One region of the Peribacillus sp. NPDC097224 genome, then DNA from elsewhere that is predicted to be linked to it. Evidence: riboswitches for the same ligand, from Rfam matches in the RefSeq annotation. Region 1 holds a riboswitch; each other region holds the start of a gene.
What was found. A riboswitch is a leader RNA that binds a small molecule or an ion and turns the genes downstream of it on or off. The one in region 1 is predicted to bind S-adenosylmethionine.
Positions count from the first base shown of each region.

Region 2: linked by a shared signal. The riboswitch ahead of metK (methionine adenosyltransferase) and the one ahead of ACIQXR_RS04375 (methionine ABC transporter ATP-binding protein) in region 1 are both predicted to bind S-adenosylmethionine.
Region 3: linked by a shared signal. The riboswitch ahead of ACIQXR_RS07725 (methionine biosynthesis PLP-dependent protein) and the one ahead of ACIQXR_RS04375 (methionine ABC transporter ATP-binding protein) in region 1 are both predicted to bind S-adenosylmethionine.
Region 4: linked by a shared signal. The riboswitch ahead of ACIQXR_RS13135 (Na+/H+ antiporter NhaC family protein) and the one ahead of ACIQXR_RS04375 (methionine ABC transporter ATP-binding protein) in region 1 are both predicted to bind S-adenosylmethionine.

Region 1 is NZ_JBIWDK010000002.1:159,193-163,410, reverse strand. It holds gene ACIQXR_RS04380 (O-acetylhomoserine aminocarboxypropyltransferase/cysteine synthase family protein) at 75-1,385, shown strand; SAM riboswitch class I at 1,498-1,609, shown strand; gene ACIQXR_RS04375 (methionine ABC transporter ATP-binding protein) at 1,754-2,788, shown strand; gene ACIQXR_RS04370 (methionine ABC transporter permease) at 2,781-3,449, shown strand; gene ACIQXR_RS04365 (MetQ/NlpA family ABC transporter substrate-binding protein) at 3,465-4,218, shown strand, end outside.
Region 2 is NZ_JBIWDK010000008.1:44,614-48,831, forward strand. It holds gene pckA (phosphoenolpyruvate carboxykinase (ATP)) at 1-858, opposite strand, end outside; SAM riboswitch class I at 1,436-1,598, shown strand; gene metK (methionine adenosyltransferase) at 1,767-2,963, shown strand; gene ACIQXR_RS15655 (gamma carbonic anhydrase) at 3,104-3,622, opposite strand; gene ACIQXR_RS15660 (alpha/beta hydrolase) at 3,837-4,218, shown strand, end outside.
Region 3 is NZ_JBIWDK010000003.1:213,644-217,861, forward strand. It holds gene metC (cystathionine beta-lyase) at 1-871, opposite strand, end outside; gene ACIQXR_RS07725 (methionine biosynthesis PLP-dependent protein) at 868-1,980, opposite strand; SAM riboswitch class I at 2,066-2,180, opposite strand; gene fumC (class II fumarate hydratase) at 2,512-3,894, shown strand; gene ACIQXR_RS07735 (hypothetical protein) at 4,002-4,218, shown strand, end outside.
Region 4 is NZ_JBIWDK010000006.1:114,219-118,436, forward strand. It holds gene ACIQXR_RS13130 (alanine/glycine:cation symporter family protein) at 1-122, opposite strand, end outside; gene ACIQXR_RS13135 (Na+/H+ antiporter NhaC family protein) at 431-1,723, opposite strand; SAM riboswitch class I at 1,928-2,032, opposite strand; gene ACIQXR_RS13140 (ABC transporter substrate-binding protein) at 2,182-3,375, opposite strand; gene ACIQXR_RS13145 (ABC transporter ATP-binding protein) at 3,403-4,110, opposite strand; gene ACIQXR_RS13150 (ABC transporter ATP-binding protein) at 4,103-4,218, opposite strand, start outside.

The DNA of each region.
Region 1 (4,218 bases):
TCCTTGCATATAACAAGAGAAGAGGCAATATCGCTTTAATCCCTACTAAAACAATGGAAGAAGGGGAGAATATAATGACAGAAAAAAATTACCGCTTTGAGACGTTGAGTGTGCATGGCGGTTTAAAAGTCGACGAAACGGGTGCCCGCGCCGTGCCCATTTATCAAAGTAATGCTTATTTGTTCAAAGATACAGATCATGCAGCGAATCTGTTTGGATTAAAAGAGAATGGCTATATCTATACGAGGCTTCACAATCCCACTGTCAGTGTCTTTGAAGAAAGAATGGCCCTGTTAGAAGGGGGAATCGGTGGATTGGCAGTTGCAAGCGGCATGGCCGCTATATCCCTTTCCATCCTTAATATCGCTGGTATGGGGGATGAAATCGTTTCTGCTTCAACACTGTACGGCGGGACCTATAATTTATTTGAAAATACACTCCCTAAATACGGAATCAAAGTGAAATTCGTCTCACCTGATGATCCGGAAAATTTCAAACGGGCAATCACTCCACGAACGAAGGCCATATTTGCCGAAACAATCGGCAACCCAAGCTTAAGGGTTCTTGATATCGAAGCAGTGGCGGAAATAGCCCACGAAGCAGGGATACCTCTTATTATTGATAACACTTTCGCAACGCCGTATCTGTGCCGACCAATAGACTTTGGGGCGGATATTGTCATCCATTCAGCTACAAAGTGGCTATTGGGTAATGGTACGACATTAGGGGGAGTCATCATCGACGGTGGTAAATTCGATTGGAATTCGCCTAATTATCCAGGCTTTACGGAACCTGACCCTAGTTACGATGGACTTGTCTATTCCGAAGCGGTAGGGCCTGCTGCCTTTATCACGAAAGCGCGTGTGCAATTGCTTCGGGATTTGGGACCGACGTTAAGTGCTCAAAGTGCATTCCAGTTCACGCTTGGCCTGGAAACGCTCCATGTCAGGATGAAGGAACACCTGTTGAATACGAGGACGGTCATTCAATACTTGGAGAATCATCCGGCAGTCTCATGGGTTTCTTATCCGGGTAACGATGATCATCCCGATAAAGCCCTAGCGGATAAATACTTGCCTAAGGGAGCCGGATCTGTGGTGACGTTTGGAATTAAGGGTGGACGTGAAGCAGGTTCCACACTCATCAATTCGGTTGAGTTATGGTCGCATGTCGCCAATGTCGGGGATGCTAAAAGCCTAATCATCCACCCAGCAAGTACAACTCACCAGCAATTGAATGATGCAGGACTGGTCAAGGCCGGTGTCAGTGCCGACCAGGTTCGCCTTTCAATCGGTATTGAAAATGTAGACGATTTACTTGAAGATCTAGAGCAAGCGATTGAAAAAGCGACGAATATCGTGTCAGTGAATTCTCAAAGAGTTTAATGGAGAAACAGGTACACCCTAGGATTTTACATTGCACTCCTTTTTTATCTGTGTTAAAATTTCAGACATAGTAAAGTGAATGTTAAGACAAAAAAGAATAGTCCATATATAGCTCTTATCAAGAGAGGTGGAGGGATGTGCCCGTTGAAACCCGGCAACCGACAAGGATTTTCCTTGGAAAGGTGCCAATTCACACAAAGCGTAGAGGCTTTGGGAGATGAGAGGAAGGCCTGCTTTTCCCTGCCTTTCTGCTCATGCAGAAGGGCTTTTTCTATTTTCTTTGAATCATAGAGGATAGATTCATCAGGAGGCCATAAAAATAAATCGACTAAATTCATAGGCTTAATTGGATAAAGAGGTGAGCATACATGATTACATTGTCAAACGTCAGTAAACTTTTTCGAACAGGAAAAGGAAATAGCGAAACGATTCATGCCGTGAATAGTGTGAATTTAGAAATAAATAAAGGTGAGATTTTCGGAGTCATCGGATACAGTGGGGCTGGCAAGAGTACGCTCATACGTATGCTGAATGGGTTGGAACGGCCTACTGAGGGCTCCGTGAACGTTGCGGGAAATGAAGTTTCAACAATTAAAGGGTCTAAGCTTCGTAAAGCCCGTCAAGAGATTAGCATGATTTTTCAGCATTTTAATCTCTTATGGTCAAGGACCGTTCAAGAAAATATATCCTTTCCTTTGGAAATTGCGGGCATCTCCAAGCAAGAACGCATCAAGCGCGTCAATGAACTCATTAAGTTAGTTGGATTGGAAGGAAGAGAAAAAGCGTATCCATCGCAGCTAAGTGGTGGACAAAAGCAAAGGGTGGGAATAGCGAGGGCTCTTGCCAATAACCCGAAAGTGCTTTTGTGTGATGAGGCCACGTCCGCTCTAGATCCCCAGACAACCGATTCCATCCTGGAATTGCTTGTGGATATAAATCAACGCCTTGGTTTAACCATTGTCTTGATTACACATGAGATGCATGTCATTCGGAAGATTTGCAATCGAGTGGCTGTGATGGAAAGTGGACGGGTAGTCGAACAGGGAGCTGTCCTGGAAGTATTCAGAAACCCTAAAGAACAGATGACTAAGCGTTTTGTTCAGCAGGTGACGGAACCAGAAGAGACAAAAGAAACGATGGAGCATTTGTTTGAACGGTATCCAGCAGGAAAAGTGATTCAACTGACATTCGTGGGGGATCATGCAGAAAGCCCGTTGATCACAAAATTGGTACGTAATTTTGAGTTGGATGTGAACATTGTCCAGGGGAAGATATCACAAACGAGAAGCGGCTCATATGGAACATTGTTCATCCACCTTGATGGCAGTGAAGATGAAATGCTCCGCGCAATCGAATTCATAAAAGCACAGCAGGTAGGCGTGGAGGTGATTACTCATGCTTGAAGAATTATTGCCGAATGTAGATTGGGAAGACATCATAGAAGCGACGAAAGAAACGCTGTATATGACAAGTATTTCAGTTGTAGCGACCTTTTTTATAGGGATACTATTGGGGTTGCTTCTGTTTTTAACAGGCAAGGGGAATATGTGGGAAAATCGGGGCGTTAACGGTGTGTTAAGTGCTTTCGTCAATATTTTCCGTTCGATTCCATTCCTTATCTTGATTGTATTATTAATTCCGTTCACCAAATTACTTGTCGGTAGCATGATTGGTGAGAATGCGGCATTACCAGCACTCATTATCGGTGCAGCACCGTTTTATGCGCGGATGGTCGAAATCGGCCTTCGTGAGATTGATAAAGGCGTGATTGAAGCGGCTAAATCAATGGGAGCCAAAACCAGCACCATCATTTATAAGGTCCTCCTTCCAGAATCGATGCCGGCCCTTATATCAGGCATCACGGTAACATCGATTGCATTGGTTGGATACACGGCAATGGCAGGTGTCATCGGGGCTGGTGGATTGGGTAACTTAGCCTATCTGGACGGTTATCAACGGAATCACAACGACGTTACCCTGGTAGCGACGATTGTCATATTAATTATTGTCTTCATCATACAGATTATCGGTGATGTGATTACTTCTAAATTGGATAAAAGATAAGGGGAGATGAAAAGGATGAAAAAGTTTTTAGGGTTTGCATTCGTTCTAGTTTTATCAATTGCATTGGCGGCTTGCGGAACGGATAAAGAGAAAGATACAGGTAGTGGCGATGATACGAAGAAGTTAGTGGTGGGTGCATCGAATGTACCACATGCAGAGATTCTTGAAAAAGCGATTCCTCTTCTTAAAGAAAAAGGCATTGAATTGGAAGTGGAAACATTCCAAGACTATATCTTGCCAAACAAGGCTTTGAACAATAAAGAACTGGACGCGAACTACTTCCAGCACATTCCTTATTTAGAATCTCAAATTAAGGAAAATGGATATGATTTTGTTAATGCAGGCGGCATCCATATTGAACCAATTGCTTTGTATTCACAAAAATATAAAAGCATTGATAAGCTTCCAGAAGGAGCAACAATCATTTTAAGCAGCTCTGTTGCAGACCATGGACGTGCCTTATCACTTTTAGAAAAGAATGGCCTGATTACTCTTAAAGAAGGCATTGATAAAACGACAGCTACAGTAAAAGATATTGTCGAGAATAAGAAGAACATTAAATTCGATGCAGATTATGAAGCGGCATTACTTCCGAAGATCTATGAAAGCGGCGAAGGAGATGCGGTCCTAATCAACTCTAACTATGCAATCGACGCTGGCTTGAATCCACTTAAAGATTCCATTGCAATAGAAGATTCTGAATCACCATATGTGAACGTGATCGCTGTTAATAAAGGTGACGAAGACAAAGAAGAAATCAAGACGCTTG
Region 2 (4,218 bases), on a different contig from region 1:
GTCGAAGATCTGTGGTTCTTTTTCACGTGAAAGGTTGATGGTTTTTGCATAGCATCCGCCTTCGATGTTGAATACACCATTAGAAGACCAGCCGTGTTCGTCATCACCAATCAGTTTACGGTTCGTGTCGGCAGATAAAGTCGTTTTACCAGTACCGGACAATCCGAAGAATAAAGCGACATCGCCTTCACGACCTACGTTTGCCGAACAATGCATCGGAAGGATTTCTTCTTCCGGAAGTAGGTAGTTCATGATTGAGAAAATCGATTTCTTCATTTCACCTGCGTATTCAGTTCCACCGATTAGGATAGTACGGCGTTCGAATGATACCATGATGAACGTTTCGGATTGCGTTCCATCAACTGCTGGATCCGCTTTGAAATTAGGTGCGGAAAGGATGGTGAATTCTGCTTCATGCCCTCTTAGTTCTTCCTCATTCGGACGGATGAACAATGTATGAGCAAAAAGGTTGTGCCAAGCATATTCATTAACCACTCGGATAGGAAGGCGTGATGATTCGTCTGCACCAGCAAAACCTTTGAAGACAAAGACTTCTTCTTTTGTCTTTAAGTAATCCACTACTTTACTATATAGTTTATTGAATACTTCCTCGGAAATGGGTTGGTTAACTGGGCCCCAGTCAATTTTGTCCTTTACAGAAGCTTCTTCCACAATATATTTATCTTTAGGTGAACGGCCCGTGTATTTGCCCGTTTCAGCTTTTACTGCGCCGGTTGAAGTTAAAACGCCTTCATTTCTGCTTAATACTTTTTCAACTAATTGAGGAACTGAGAGTTGAGTTTGCACATTATTTCCTGCTAATAATTGGTGTAACTCATTAACGTCAACAGAATTCATATATGAGATACCTTCCTTTGTTTAAGTTTTTATAATACAATTAGTATAACACATTGGATTAAATAGTCTATACTATTTAACTTTTTTTGTGAATGAAAATGGAATAGTCGCATTAATCAATTATCTCACTTCGAGTGTAACCTTATGTATAGTGCGGGCATATACTTGCAGTGAGTCATCCTGGATGGATGTTTTTGAATCTGGTTGAATCGGGAGACGATCTGGATGAAGTAAATCTAGGATGTGAAAAACGATTGCTGCCACAAGTCTTTGTGAAGTCCCGTTTTAGGATTAGTGTACCTTTTCATTTATAATAGGAAGAAAAGAAGTGAACAACCATTTATGTATTTGAAAAAGGGATGAATATGGGGTTCGGATGGTATGTTCATTTTGTCTGATTTATCCATTGTAAGTCAATGGTCTTATCTTCTTAGTTTACACTCTTTAAGAATACTATTTATATTCCGGCTGTGCCAGATAAAAAGTTTTTTTATTTTTCATTGGGGAAAAATGTTCTATTTAGAAAAACATTGACAAATTCAGACTAAATACGATAGTATCTTAAATTGTACGGATTCTCTTATCCCGAGTTGGTGGAGGGACAGGCCCTTTGAAACCCAGCAACCTGCCATATTGAACTTGACTCCAAGGTCAATCGCCGAAAATAAAGCGATGAACCTTCAAGGAATAGTGGTGATGGTGCTAACCTGAGCAAGGTAAAAACCCTTGAACGATAAGAGTGAAAGGATAGATGATAGAATTTTTAAACCTTTCCTCATTTGCCAGGGAAGGTTTTTGTGTTTTTATTCATTAATTCTGTGTCTATGATTGAAACTAATAAGGGAAACGAGTTCCGTAAAAGATCAGGCTCATGCCTACAACATACTAACTTCCAAGGAGGAAATAAGATGTCAAAGAAACGTCTATTTACTTCTGAATCTGTGACAGAAGGCCATCCGGATAAAATTTGTGATCAGATTTCAGATTCCATTTTAGATGCAATCCTAGCTAAGGATGCAAATGCACGCGTTGCGTGTGAAACAAGTGTAACGACAGGTCTTGTACTTGTTGCTGGAGAAATTACAACATCGGCTTACGTGGATATTTCACGCATTGTCCGCGATACGATTGCAGGTATCGGGTACACTCGTGCGAAATATGGTTTCGATGCCGAGACTTGTGCTGTGCTAAGCTCGATCGATGAGCAGTCTGCTGATATTGCAGCGGGTGTTGATAAAGCATTGGAAGCACGTGAAGGTACGATGTCCGATGAGGAAATCGATGCTATCGGTGCAGGGGACCAAGGTCTTATGTTCGGATTCGCGTGCAATGAAACGGAAGAGCTTATGCCACTTCCCATTTCATTGGCTCATAAGCTATCATTCCGTCTTTCTCAAGTTCGTAAAGATGGCACGCTAAGTTATTTACGTCCTGATGGAAAAACGCAAGTAACGGTTGAATATGATGAAAATAACCTACCTGTACGTGTAGACACAATCGTCATCTCCACACAACATGATCCTGAAGTGACACTTGAACAAATTCAAGCCGACTTAAAAGAACATGTGATTAATGCGGTCGTACCGGCTGACTTAATCAATGAAGATACGAAATACTTCATCAACCCGACTGGCCGTTTTGTAATCGGCGGACCTCAAGGGGATGCTGGTCTTACTGGCCGTAAAATCATCGTTGATACGTACGGCGGATACGCTCGTCACGGCGGCGGTGCTTTCTCTGGTAAAGATGCAACAAAAGTGGACCGTTCTGCTGCATATGCCGCTCGTTACGTTGCGAAGAACATCGTAGCTGCTGGCCTGGCTGACAAAGCGGAAGTGCAATTGGCCTACGCAATCGGCGTGGCTAAGCCTGTATCCATCTCAATCGATACATTTGGAACGGGAACAGTAAGTGAAGAGGTGCTAGTGGAATTGGTAGAGGCGAATTTCGACCTACGTCCAGCTGGTATCATCAAGATGCTTGACCTACGTCGCCCAATCTACAAGCAAACAGCTGCATATGGTCACTTCGGCCGTACAGATGTTGATTTGCCTTGGGAGCGTACGGATAAAGCAGAAGCTTTAAAAACACAAGCTAAAGCGTAAATCATATGAGAAAAGGTGCCTTGCTTTAATGCAAGGCACCTTTTTTGATGGGCAAAAATAGGATTAAATATGGCTTCCTAGGGAATAATTCAAGGAATCCTATTTTTAGCTAAGCGTTTTTTGTAATCATACGATTGGTGTTACTTTATTCGGTCAGCCTGTTTATAGAGTTGTCCTTTTTCAGCATATTCCCGGACAATGCGATCCATATCCTGGCGATCTTCCTCATTAATTTCACGAACGACTTTGGCCGGCCTTCCAAAGGCTAAGGTGTTCGGCGGGATAACCTTTCCTTGGGGGACAAGGCTTCCTGCACCGATGAAGGCACCTTCACCGATTTCCGCTCCATCAAGGATGATCGAACCCATGCCGATGAGGGCTCTCTTTCGAATTTTGCAGCTATGTAGAATGACTTGGTGGCCAATGGTCACTTCATCTTCGATTATCAGTGGGTTATTGGGACTTTGATGAAGTACGCTGTTATCTTGCACGCTTACTCTTTTCCCGATGATGGTGGGTGCCACATCGCCGCGAATGACGGTATTGAACCAGATCGTTGATTCATCACCGATTTTGACATCGCCTGTCACGACGGCATTTTCAGCAAGATAGGCGCTTTCGGAAATTTCTGGTTCCATGCCTTTGAATGGATAAATAATCAATTTTCATCATTTCCTTTCCGAAGTGGATAATTTTGCTGTATTATTTTAATATACCGTATCAAAATAGCCTTGGCTACTATTTGATTGAGCACAATTAATTAGGTTTCGTTTTTGTTGAAAACCGAAAATGTGGTTATAATTTACCATATAGATTATTTTTCATTCTGCATGGAACGTTTACAACTAGAGAAAAGTGAAAGGGGGATTTCGAATGTGGAAATGGGAGACGGACGGAGATGCAAAAGGCGTCATCGTCATTATTCATGGGGCAATGGAGCATCATGGCCGTTACAAGTGGTTAACACAAATGTGGCTTTCAGCCGGATACCATGTCGTCATGGGCGACCTACCCGGGCAGGGAATGACGACACGCGCCTTCCGGGGGCATATCGATTCCTTTGACGAATATTTAGAAGAAGTAAAAAGCTGGATTGAAGATGCATACGATTATTCCCTTCCTGTCTTTTTATTAGGACATAGCATGGGTGGGTTGATTGCGATCCGCCTGCTTCAGGAGGAAGAATGGGACATCGCGGGGGTCATTTTATCATCGCCATGCCTCGGTCTGATGACGCATCCTCCCAAATACTTAA
Region 3 (4,218 bases), on a different contig from region 1:
GGATGCCGTGTTGTGGGTGGTCGGAAAGACCAGGGTAATACACGTTTTTCACTAACGGTTGCTGTTTTAAATATTCCGCAATTCTCTCAGCACCTTTTTGAGAGTGCTCCATCCGGACGGATAGGGTTTTCAGACCTCTCATCACAAGCCAGGCATCCTGAACACCGAGCACCGCTCCAAAAGAGTTTTGGAGGGAACCAAGTCTATCGGCAAGGTCCGGGTCTTTTACGACGGCAAGGCCTGCTACGACATCACTATGTCCAGACAAAAATTTTGTTGCACTGTGCAGGACAATATCGGCCCCGAGGTTTAACGGTCTTTGCAGGGCAGGTGTCAGGAATGTATTGTCTACAAAGCTTAATGCGCCAATGCTTTTGGCGATATCACATACCGCTTTAATATCGGTTACTTTAAGCAAGGGATTGGAAGGCGTTTCAATATAGATTGCTCGCGTATTTGGCTGGATGGCCGCTTTTACACTTTCAAGATCCGTCATATCCACGAAGGTATGTTCGATGTTAAAACGGGTCAGCACGGTTGTTACCATTCGGAATGTGCCTCCGTATACATCTTCAGAGATGACGATATGGTCACCGGCAGAAAGCAGGAGGAAAGCCGTTGAAATGGCAGCCATCCCGGATGAAAAAGCGAATCCGCGCGTGCCTTCTTCCAGTTCCGCAATGATATCTTCCAGTGCTTCTCGCGTCGGATTCCCGCTCCGGCTGTAATCGTATTTGCCAAATTGATCAATGTCGGTTTGATGGAAGGTGGAAGCATGCTGAATCGGAACACTCACCCCACCTGTTGTTGGATCGAATTTATGTTGGTTGTGTAGTAATTTGGTTTCAAAACTGAATTCTTGGTTTGTCATCGTATTGCCTCCTTTTTAACTTGAGCAAATGCCTGCTGCAGGTCTTCGATTAAATCTCCGCTGTCCTCGATGCCGACAGAGAATCGAAGGAGTCGATTGCAAACTCCATTTGCCGTTCTAACTTCAAGAGGCATATCGGCATGTGTCTGTGTCGCCGGATACGTGATGAAGCTTTCGACGCCACCAAGGCTTTCGGCAAATGAAATCAATGAAAGGGACTGTAGAAATGGGTTGACCACCGCTTCATCATTGACCCGGAATGAAATCATGCCGCCACGACCTGGATAGAGAACATCCGTTACACTTTCATGTTCCGTCAAATAATCAACGATAACCTTGGCGTTCTTTTCATGACGTTCCATTCTCAGTGCCAAGGTTTTCATCCCGCGCATCAACAGCCACGAATCAAATGGGCTCAAGACCGCACCCATACCATTATGGTGGAAAGCAAGGGACTCACATAACTCGGCGCCTTTTGCCACAATCAAGCCGGCCAACACGTCATTATGGCCACCTAGATATTTCGTTGCACTGTGAATCACGATGTCAGCACCAAGTAAGAGGGGCTGTTGGATGATCGGCGTGTAAAAAGTATTGTCAACAATCAATAGTAAATTGTATTGTTTGGCAAGAGCGGCGACGGCTGGAATGTCCGTTTGCTGCATAAGAGGGTTTGTGGGAGTTTCAATAAAGATGGCCTTTGTTTGAGGGGTGATTGCTTTTTCAATATCCTCCAGGCAACATGTATTGACATATTCGCATTGTAGCCCCCATTTTTTAAAGCCATGCTCTAATAAACGATATGTACCGCCATATAAATCTTCGCTACTGATCCATGCATCCCCTGATTTGAATAAGGAAAGGATGGTGGCAATGGCAGCCATTCCCGAACTGCATGCATATCCTTGATCGCCATGTTCTAGTTTGGCGATCGATTGCTCCAATAGCTGGCGTGTAGGGTTTCCTGTTCGTGTATAGTCGAATCCTGTTGATTGACCAATTCCTTCGTGACGGAAAGCCGTCGAGAAGTAAACGGGCGGATTGACCGTTCCTGTCGCCGTTTCACTGCGGTTTCCAAGCTGAGCAAGATAGGTTTCTGTTTTGTACATAATTTTTCACTGCTCCTTTTAGTTAAATAAAATAAAAAAAGTCTTCTTTAAGAAGAAGACTTGAATAAGTAGGATAGAGTCATTCTTCTTATCTTCCAAGTTACACAAACTTGTGGAATTAGCACCTTTTCATTGGTTTGAAACAAATGAAGGTTGCTGAGGTGTCATAGGGCCATTCCCTCTACCTCTCTCGATAAGAGTTTTGATTATTCAATTTCTTTTGAATTTACTATAAATATAGGATTCTGTCAAGGACATTCCTAATAGACGGTTATTTGGGACTAGCTATTATGGAACATGTATCATGTTATGTATCATGTTTATCATTATAAAATTACGAATTCAACAGAGTAATAGAACCGGATTCAGATTAAACGGACTTTTCTGAAGGAAAAGGTCATTTGTGTTCCGTTTTTTTTGCTTTACAATAATAATGTTTGTACAATATATAGGGGATCATATAAAACGTCATTATTCATTACATATACATATTGTTTCTCAGTGGATAGTGCGAATATAGGAGGAGAACACATGGAATTTAGAATCGAACGAGATACAATGGGGGAAGTAAAAGTTCCTGCTGATAAGTACTGGGGTGCTCAAACGGAAAGAAGCCGTAATAACTTCAAAATCGGTTATGAAAAAATGCCGATTGAATTAGTTCATGCATTTGCTTACGTAAAACAAGCGGCAGCAAAAGTGAATTTTGAACTTGGCGATCTTTCAGAAGTGAAGAAGGATGCCATCGTTAAAATTTGTGGTGAAATCCTTGAAGGGACGCTTGACGAACATTTCCCACTTGTCGTCTGGCAAACAGGTAGCGGCACACAAAGTAATATGAACGTGAATGAAGTGGTCGCAAACAAAGGGAATAAATGGTTAGAGGAAAAAGGCGAAACTGAGATGCTTCACCCGAATGATGATGTTAACAAAGCACAAAGCTCTAACGATACATTCCCGACAGCCATGCATATCGCAGCTTATATGGAAGTTGCCGAAAAATTGGTACCGGCCATTAAAGTGCTTCGTGACACATTCGAAGCCAAAGAAAAAGAATTCTGGGATGTCGTGAAAATTGGACGTACCCATCTTCAAGATGCGACACCACTAACTCTTGGCCAAGAAATCTCCGGTTGGAAAGCAATGCTTGATAAAGATTTGGCGATGATCGAAGAAAGTAGCCAAAAATTATTGAACCTTGCATTGGGCGGTACGGCTGTAGGGACTGGAATCAATACGAAAAAAGAATTCCCGGCACTTTCTGCTAAACAAATCGCAGCGGATACAGGACATTCATTTGTCACATCGGATAATAAGTTCCATGCTTTAACAAGCCATAACGAAATTGTTTATGCACACGGTGCTCTTAAAGCATTGGCTGCTGATTTAATGAAGATTGCCAATGATGTTAGATGGCTGGCAAGTGGCCCAAGAAGCGGAATCGGTGAAATCGCCATTCCTGAAAATGAGCCAGGCAGCTCCATCATGCCAGGTAAAGTGAATCCGACCCAATGTGAAGCAATGACAATGATTGCGACACAAGTTGTCGGAAATGATGCTACAATCGGTTTTGCAGCAAGCCAAGGGAACTTTGAATTGAACGTTTTCAAACCGGTCATCATTTACAACTTCCTGCAAACCGTTAAATTATTGACTGATGGCATTCATTCCTTCAATGATAACTGTGCGGTAGGAATTACAGCGAATGAAGATAAGATCAAAGAAAATGTTGATCGTTCTCTTATGCTCGTAACGGCATTGAACCCACATATCGGGTATGAAAAAGCGGCTAAAATTGCGAAAACTGCATTCAAAGACAACTCCACTTTGAAAGAAGCGGCGTTGAAACTTGAATTCCTAACGGAAGATGAATTCAAAGCATGGGTTGACCCTGCTAACATGGTCAATAAATAATCAACAGGTAAGCATCCTTCCTCGCATGTAGGGAGGATGTTTTAATGTGTTAAAATGATGGAATAAACGAATACTTAAACTAGATAAATCGAACAGGAGGAATGGTCATGTCTTTATGTCCACTATGCAATGGTCTTAGAAAAATGCATTTGGAATGCCCTAAATGCAGTAGTGACCTTGAAGATCAAGGGAAATTGATGGATTATGCCGATGATTACAGTGCTTATATGGATATTGATACATTGAAAAAAAATGACGGTTTTCCCGAATCCCTTCAAAAGGGACAATGCCCGCATATTATGAAGTGCCCCAACTGCGGACACG
Region 4 (4,218 bases), on a different contig from region 1:
CTAAATTGTACGAATTTAGTCCGAAAAGAAAAATAAATGCCCATTCCAATTAATAATATAATCAGTATAGATGACCATAATAAATCATTTGTTTCAGTAATAAACTTTTCTACTATCTCCATTTTTAAACGAACCCACCTCTAATTATTTCAATACAATACCTTTAGAGTTCCCGCTTTTGCAAAATAGTAAACACTTAAGAATAAAGATGACTCCGTATATTGTATTTAATTATACTATTTTAATATTATTGAAGAAGGATATTAGTTTTTTGGAACATAAAAGAATTAAAGATTTCATCCACACTTTCCATTCGAAGTCACTTACCCTAAAAAAGCCCTGGCGACAATGCTCCAGGGCCAACATTCATGATTTTACATTCATGATTTTACATTCATGATTTATTGATACTCTTCCACCCATACTATTTTTATTTCTTCTTCGAGAACCGGGGAAAACCTATTAAAATGGCTATGATTCCTGAAATCCCGATTAAGACTGGATAGAACGAATAGGGTAGGATACTGATAGGAGAGATGTGTGCGACACCTGCAGCTAAAAGTAGTTGTGCTCCGTATGGCAATAAGCCCTGAATGCTACAAGCGAAAACATCGAGCAAACTGGCAGATTTCCGTGGATCGATTTCATACTTTTCGGCAATGTTTTTTGCGAGTGGACCAGCAATGATGATGGATATGGTATTGTTTGCCGTTGAAAGATTCGTTAAAGCCACCAATCCCGCGATACTGAACTCTGCACTTTTTCTTGATTTGCTCTTTCTCGTCACGAGGTTCAGTAGGTAATCGATTCCGCCGTTATGTTTGATAACAGAAACCATGCCTGCAATCAAAATCGCTAGGAAGGAGATTTCATACATCCCAGCCATTCCATCCCCCATTTTTTGAATCACTTCCATTGCATGATAACTACCATCCGCTAAACCGATGATTCCGGCAAAGACGATGCCGATAGAGAGAACCAAGAATACATTGATCCCTGCCAATGCTGCCACTAGAACACAAAGGTAAGGTAGAATTTTGACCCAATTGTAGGCTTCTCCAGAAATTGTAGCTTGTTCACCCATCGTCAGAAAACCAAGGATAAAACATGTGATTATTGCAGCAGGTAACACAATAAAAAAGTTCACTTTGAACTTATCTTTCATTTTCGTTCCCTGTGTGCGTACAGCTGCTATAGTCGTATCCGAAATGAAAGAAAGATTATCACCGAACATGGCACCACCAATGACCGCAGCCATGGAAAGGGCAACAGATATATCCGTTTGATCACTGATTCCTACTCCAATAGGTGCTAAAGCCACTATCGTTCCCATACTTGTCCCCATTGATAATGAGATAAAGCAGGCGATAATAAATAACCCCACCATTAAAAGATTTTGCGGAACAATTGAAAGTGCTAGATTCACCGTAGACGCTACGGCCCCCATCCCATTTGCCACTTCCGAAAAAGCCCCAGCCAATAGGAATATGACAACCATCAACATGATGTTTGAATCCCCGGCACCTTTACAAAAGATTTCTACTTTCTGATCGAATGATTCCTTTCGATTCATTGCCAGTGCCGTAGCAGATGCAATGGCTATGGCAACAATCACTGGAAATGTGTAAAAATCTTTTGTAATAACACCTGAACCTATAAATAATATCAAAAAAACGATAAACGGCGTTAAAGCCCATGGATTCCCTTTATTGTCTAAACTCATGATGTACACCTCTTTAGTATTTTGCATGGTAATGGTAATGGATACTCTTTTTGGACTCTCTAAATTTTCCGGCATCCCTTCATTTTAATATGGTCTTGATTATAGAATAGTAACAAACCATCAAGAACAGATTCCTATCCTATGAGTACAAAAAGACCTCTTCCGTTTTATTACAAGAAGAGGTCTTTTAATCTATAAACACTCCTCTTATCTTTCAGGTCAATCGCCTGCTGGATTTGGCACAGCACTCTAAATAAGTCTGCTGCCGAGACATCTTCGGGCCAGTCCCTCAGTCTCTCTTGATAAGAAGTAAGAAATATTCATTTTTTCAAAGCAAATATAAGAGTACAGCATTTTAAGAGTTTTCGCAAGGTAAAGTATTAAAGATTTTTATAAACTGATGGAATGCATTAGTTTTTAGCTTTCGGGGCGAAAAGGTAGTTAGTGTGAAAGCACCTTTATTCTTCTACATTGATGGGTACCACTTTTCCATCTTCGACCGCTCCTACAACGACTTTTGCTGCGAATCCACCGTTTTCGTCAATCGATGGTATATTGTAAATTTTCTGTTCAGGTGCCGTATTTGTCAGCCCATCCTGCATATGGTCACGGATCGCATTCACATCATCGACTGTTCCCGCCGCTTTCATTGCCTCCACAAAGGCATACATAGCAATGTAATTCAACCCCACTTCAGAACTAGCATCTTCCTTATAAATTTTTTTATATTTATCAATGAATGCCGGTATTGCTTCTTCCTTGGAATCGATTAGCGGAAGAACACCGATCGAACCTTCCAATGTTTCGTACGAGCCCGCTATTGGTTTCATTTGATCCAGTTTCGCCTGGTCCATGATAATGAAACCGCCTTTAAAGCCTAGTTCCCTTGCTTGTTTTGCAACCTTGGCCGTAGGCTCTGACGCCCCCCCGATGAAAAGGACATCAGGCTTTTCTTTTAGGGCATTTGTAACAGTCGTGAAGAAATCCGTTTCTTTAGAAAAATCAATGGAGGCATTATACACGACTTCACCACCCTGTTTTTCCCAATGAGGAAGTAGGTTTTCCGCCCAGTCCTTCCCGTACTGGGAAGATGGTGGCAATGCCGCAATTTTCTTTCCGAAGTTTTCCATTGCATACGTAGAAAACGGTTCAATATACCCTTCATAATTTGGCGGGATCCTCACCGTTAATGAATTACCGCTTTCCGTGATGGCTGGTTCACTCGAATAGCCACCGATGATGAATTTCTCTTTTTCGTTAAAAACCTGAAGGGCGAGTATCCCTCCACTATGAGGAGTGAAAATAATCGGAGTTTTGTATTCCTGAATTAAACGTTTAGCATTTGAACCCGTTTCATTCGGTAAGTACTTATCATCCAACGAAACCAGGTTGAGCGTATATTTTTCCCCTTCCACTTCAAACCCACCAGCATCATTGATTTCATTTACTGCCATCTCCACACCATTTAACGTTCGTTTTCCATATAAGGCTGCTGCTCCACTCAAAGGACCGCTAAAACCGATATTGACGACATTCTTCCCTTTACTGGCCTTTCCTCCCCCACTTGAGGCAGGGCTGTCTCCTTTGTTACAGCCGGCTAGTGCCGTTAGGACGAGTAATAGCATGACAAAGAATACACTCAATTTTTTCATGAAAATCCCCCATTCATTTTTAAACTCTTATGCTCCGATATAAGCTTTCCGTACTTCATCATTAGCCAATAATTCTTTTGCAGTCCCTTCGACGACAATTTCCCCATTTTCAAAAACATATCCCTTATCTGCAATGCTAAGAGCCGCATTCGCATTCTGTTCGGCTAGTAGAACGGTTATGCCTTCCCGGTTTATTTCTTCAATGACTTGGAACATCTGTTCAACGATCAAAGGAGCGAGGCCCACGGAAGGTTCATCTAGCATCAAAAGCTTTGGCTTAGACATCAAGGCCCTGCCAATGGCTAGCATCTGTTGCTGTCCACCACTCAAGCTGCCGGCTTCATCATGGAGTTTTTCTTTTAAAATAGGAAATAAATGATAGACATTTTCCAATGAGGCCTTGATTTCCATCTTTTTTTTTCGATGTACGTAAGCTCCCATCTTCAAGTTTTCCTGGACAGTCATCTGAGGAAACAGTTTCCGCCCTTCTGCACATTGCACGATTCCAGCTTGGACATTCTTATCCGGATCCCTACCTCCGATAGCCAGTTCCTCAAAATGAATTTCACCCTGAGCCAGCTTGCTTATGCCGCTGATAGAACGGAATGTCGTGCTTTTCCCTGCTCCATTCGCTCCCAGTAGAACGACAATTTCCCCTTTTTTCACTTCAATATTCACATGCTTGATCGCAGAGAAGCTCCCATAACATACAGTAACATCAGTTAACTTAAGCACTAGCACTACCTCCTAAATAGGCTTTAATAACCGCCTCATTCGCCCTGATTTCTTTTGGAGTGCCTTCAGCAATCTTTTCCCCGTAGTTCAGGACCATGATATGGTCAG